Regions from separate parts of the Paenibacillus sp. FSL H7-0735 genome, predicted to be linked through region 1. Evidence: riboswitches for the same ligand, from Rfam matches in the RefSeq annotation. Region 1 holds a riboswitch; the other holds the start of a gene.
The links. A riboswitch is a leader RNA that binds a small molecule or an ion and turns the genes downstream of it on or off. The one in region 1 is predicted to bind S-adenosylmethionine.

Region 1 (2,471 bases):
TTGTTTCGTTACAGTAATAATATAATGTCTGCCCAAGAATATATTGAGTGCCCGCAGGAAAATTTCCTCATCATCAAAGCGGATGCTGTTTACAACAATAAAGTAATGACTTTCGTATATTTCGATCTTTGGACGTTGATCCTCTTCACTAAGGCAATCCTCAACAGCGAGATCATGCAGGTTGAACAGGGGCTGAAGCAGCTCCAAATCCTCCACATCTGCATCAATCCAATAGAACCCTTCTGTTGGGGGTGTCAATGTTTCATCAATTTCATCAATAGGTGTAAAAACCCCTGCATTCACCAGCCGGATTTTCATCTGATTCCACTCCTTCTATCCCCGGGTCTTCACCAGGGACTGCTAATTAAGCACAGAGAAAAAATCAGCTTGGCCGGCGTTACAATCAATACAAGAGGCCGAATGACGATTCGAGGGCATGAAGAAGAACTGCTCCCGCCGCCGGCAAGCTGATGATTATCCTGTGTGGTTGCTCATTTTGTACACTTAATTGCGAGCTCGGGTCGCCTTCCATTCTTCTTCTCACCTCTTCTTTTCGTTCAGGTATGAAATACTTGTCTAGTATAACAACGGAGTATGCCTCTTTCAAGCAAATTTATTGTTACTTTAAGGCTACTTCAGCATTGTATGGACTTGACGAAAAGGAGGTTCATGATTTAAAGTAAATTTTAAAGAAATTTAATTGAATACAGCTAAATCTTATCAAGAGCAGGTGGAGGGACTAGCCCTATGAAACCCGGCAACCGGCGTGTGAACGCACGGTGCTAATTCTTGCGGAACTTTGCTGACGACTAAACCCCGTCCAAAAGTTTCTGGCAGATGAGAGAGGCGCATATGACTGTAGATATGACCTTTCTCGTTTTCCGAGAAAGGTCTTTTTATTGTTCAGAAAGCCGCGATGTGACAACATAACCTAAATACAGTTAAGGAGTGGAAAGACAATGCCAATTAAAATTCCCGACAGTTTACCAGCAAAAGAAGTACTATCCGGAGAAAATATTTTTGTGATGGATGAAAGTTTGGCTTTCCATCAGGATATCCGTCCACTAAGGATTGCTATTCTGAATCTCATGCCGACTAAAGAAACGACGGAGACTCAATTGCTGCGTTTAATAGGAAATTCACCGCTGCAAGTTGATGTTACCTTGCTGCATCCACGCTCACATACTTCTAAGAATACTTCTGCTGAGCATTTGAGAAGCTTTTACAAAACTTTTGACGAGATCAGCCACCGCCGTTTGGATGGCCTTATTGTTACAGGAGCACCCGTAGAGCAAATGGAGTTTGAGGAAGTATCCTATTGGGAAGAGCTAAAAGAGATTTTTGAATGGAGCAAGGATAATGTGACCTCGACCATGCATATCTGTTGGGCGGCACAGGCAGGGTTATATCATCATTTTGGTGTTCGCAAAGTGGCATTGCCTGAAAAATGTTTTGGTGTATTCTCCCATACGATTAATCAAAATAACATTAAATTGCTGCGCGGTTTTGACGAGGTATTCCATGTACCGCATTCCCGTCATACCGATGTCTCCCGCGAAGATATTGAGAGCAATCCAGATCTGCAGATTCTGGCAGAATCCGAAGAAGCTGGTATGTATCTAGTAGCTACGACCGACGGCAAACAAATATTTGTGACCGGACATTCCGAGTACGATCCTCTATCCCTGAAATGGGAATATGATCGTGATTTGGAGAGGGGCATGGAGATGGCCTTGCCGAAACACTATTTCCCTAAAGATGATCCAGAACGGACACCTCCTGCAGTGTGGCGTGCACATGCCAACTTATTATTCTCTAATTGGCTCAATTACTATGTATATCAAGAGACACCTTACGATATCGACCCGATTGTTTATTAAGATCAGCGCTACATTATAATTTAGGAGGCATTTATCATGGACGACAAACTTAGGATTGAAAGCAGACTGGCACAAATAGGTTCACAAGAAGATCCGGCTACCGGAGCCATTAATTTTCCTATCTATAATGCTACGGCATTCCGTCACCCGAAGCTTGGGCAGAGCACAGGTTTCGATTATAGCCGTACCAAAAGTCCGACCCGTTCCGTACTGGAGAATGCGGCTGCGGAATTGGAGTCTGGTGATGCAGGTTTTGCCTGTAGCTCTGGGATGGCGGCTATTCAAACCATATTTACCCTGTTTGGGCAAGGCGATCACTTGATCGTTTCGCTGGATCTTTACGGCGGGACCTATCGTTTGTTGGAACGAATTATGTCCAAGTTTGGAATCACTGCTTCCTATGTAGATACGAATGATTTGGATGCGCTTGAGGCTTCCCGTCTTCCAAATACAAAGGCGATATTTATTGAAACGCCAACGAATCCTTTGATGATGGTTACGGATATTGCAGCCGTTGCTACTTGGGCTCGTCATCATGGGCTGCTCACAATTGTAGACAATACACTGCTGACTCCATTTTTCCAGCGTCCT
Region 2 (2,471 bases), 3.9 Mb from region 1:
ATGAGGATAATGACCATGAATACCGCAAGCTGGAGATTTGGACACGTGGACTGATTTCCTCTCTGGATGAACTGGAGCAAAGTTGGTTCGCGGCCGCTTTTTACCGGAAATTAGTGATCGCGGGTTATATGGATGATATGACACCGGTGGAACAGGGCGATTATGCACGTTATGTTTATTTTTATAAAGATGGCTTTATCCGGGTTTTCTCTCTTCTGGACAAGCTTGGGACGGTACTGAATCATTTTTATGATCTCAAAACATCCAAATTAAAAACGCACTTTTCTTACTTTACAGTGCTGCGTCAGCTTCAATTATTGAATGTGCATCCTGCATTAGCGGATCAACTGGAACAGATCAAGAACTCCTACCGCGATCCATTGGAGAATTTACGCAAGCGCAGAAATGCTGAAATTCATTATATGAATTCTGAAATGCAGGATGATCTGTGGCAGCGGCATCAAGGTCTGCATGATAAAATTCAGCTCGAGGATCTGGATAGCCATCTTGAGGATTTAAAACAATCGCTCGAAATGAACTGTAAGACATTAATCGCGGCATTCAGCTACAGCAATGAACAGCTGCGTAAGGAAATAAGCAGGGCAAAGAGCATAAAATCGTAATCGTTCAATATATTTCCTTTTGACAAAAATCGATAAACTCACTATACTTATGCTTGCATTAAAGTATGTACGATTTCAGAAAAAATATAATTTCATAACTTTATCTTATCGAGAGCGGCGGAGGGATAGGCCCGATGAAGCCCGGCAACCGATTTGTATCCAGCGCGGGAAGCGTTGTACAAATGTCATGGTGCTAATTCCTACAATGGCGCAGGTTGCGGTCGTTGGCAGATGAGAAGGCATTGTCTTAATAAACCCACAGAGCCTCTTGCGATCTGCATCGATCGTTGGAGGTTTTTTTGTATAGAATAAGTGAAATATAAAGGGGGGGCGACGAGAGTTGATTAATCTAAAAGGGATAACAAAGGTTTATGGAAAAGGGAGTAATGCGGCAACAGCGCTTTCTGGATTGAATCTGTCCATCGAGAAAGGTGAAATATTCGGAGTCATCGGCCACTCTGGAGCGGGGAAAAGTACATTGATCCGTTGCATTAATCTGTTGGAACGTCCGACAGAAGGTGAGGTCTGGGTAGACGGTGTTGAACTAACTAGCCTTAACCAAGGTCAATTACAGGAACAGCGGCGCAAGATTGGGATGATTTTTCAACATTTCAATTTGCTTTCTTCGGCGACTGTGTATGATAATATTGCCTTTCCACTGCGACTTGCAGGTACATCTAGAACAGCTATTGATACAAAAGTGAAAGATCTGCTCGCTCTAGTTGGGCTTGAAGAACATACAGATAAGTATCCTTCTCAGTTATCTGGAGGACAAAAGCAGCGGGTCGGCATCGCCCGGGCACTAGCCAGTGACCCTGATGTGCTGTTGTGTGACGAGGCCACTTCTGCGCTTGATCCCCAGACAACGGATTCCATTCTTAAGCTGCTGCTTGATATTAATAAAAGATTCCATTTGACCATTGTGCTGATCACGCATGAAATGCATGTAATCCAGAGCATCTGCGACCGTGTCGCGGTCATACATGGTGGTGGGATTGTTGAACAAGGCAAAGTTACAGAGGTATTTCTCAAGCCGCAGCATGAGGTTACACGCGATTTCATCCGCAGTGAGACACAGAATGAAGGGCCTCTTCGAGTGGCGCTTGATGCTGCTGCCGGGGATAACTCTCAAGCTGTCAAAATTACTTTTTTCGGAGAAAAAACTTACGGCTCGGCACTATCCGATGTCGTGCGTGATACGGGTGTGAGCTTTGCAATCTTACATGGTACCATCTCAACGATTAAAGATGTGCCTTATGGACAGATGATTGTGCGGTTTGAAGGGCCAGCTGAGGCAATTGCTGTAACGATCTCCAGACTAATTGCTCAAGGCCTTGATGTGGAGGTGATTTCGTAATGAATTTTGCAGATCTAAATTGGCAAGAAATGATGGATGCTACGGTTGCTACTATAAAAATGATATTTTTTTCAGGATTGTTCACAATTATTCTTGGTTTACCACTCGGAATTCTATTGTATTTATGGGGGAAATCGAATAGTATAGTAATCAGAGTAACTTACTCGGTCTTATCATTACTTGTAAATATCCTACGTTCCGTACCCTTTATCATTTTGATGGTGGCTCTAATTCCTTTCAGCAAAGCCGTTGTTGGAACCTCCATTGGTGTACTCGGTACGATTCCACCTCTGGTGATTGGTGCAGCTCCGTTTTTTGCCCGCTTGGTAGAGACGTCGTTAAGAGAGGTAGACCGCGGAGTCATCGAAGCCGCACAAGGTATGGGAGCATCGACGAATCAAATCGTTATGCGTGTTCTTTTGCCAGAAGCTCGTCCAGGTCTGCTAGCTGGAGTTACGATCACACTGGTTACACTGGTTTCCTATACAGCA

Region 2: it holds a riboswitch for S-adenosylmethionine, as region 1 does, so the genes downstream of both, NSS82_RS27475 (methionine ABC transporter ATP-binding protein) here and metA (homoserine O-acetyltransferase MetA) in region 1, are expected to answer to the same signal.

Annotation. Positions count from the first base shown of each region.
Region 1 covers NZ_JBBOZH010000001.1:2,158,206-2,160,676, forward strand. Annotated here, with positions in the region: gene corA (magnesium/cobalt transporter CorA) at 1-318, opposite strand, end outside; SAM riboswitch class I at 715-844, shown strand; gene metA (homoserine O-acetyltransferase MetA) at 960-1,880, shown strand; gene NSS82_RS09600 (PLP-dependent transferase) at 1,917-2,471, shown strand, end outside.
Region 2 covers NZ_JBBOZH010000001.1:6,076,883-6,079,353, reverse strand. Annotated here, with positions in the region: gene NSS82_RS27480 (Cthe_2314 family HEPN domain-containing protein) at 1-623, shown strand, start outside; SAM riboswitch class I at 726-861, shown strand; gene NSS82_RS27475 (methionine ABC transporter ATP-binding protein) at 964-1,980, shown strand; gene NSS82_RS27470 (methionine ABC transporter permease) at 2,010-2,471, shown strand, end outside.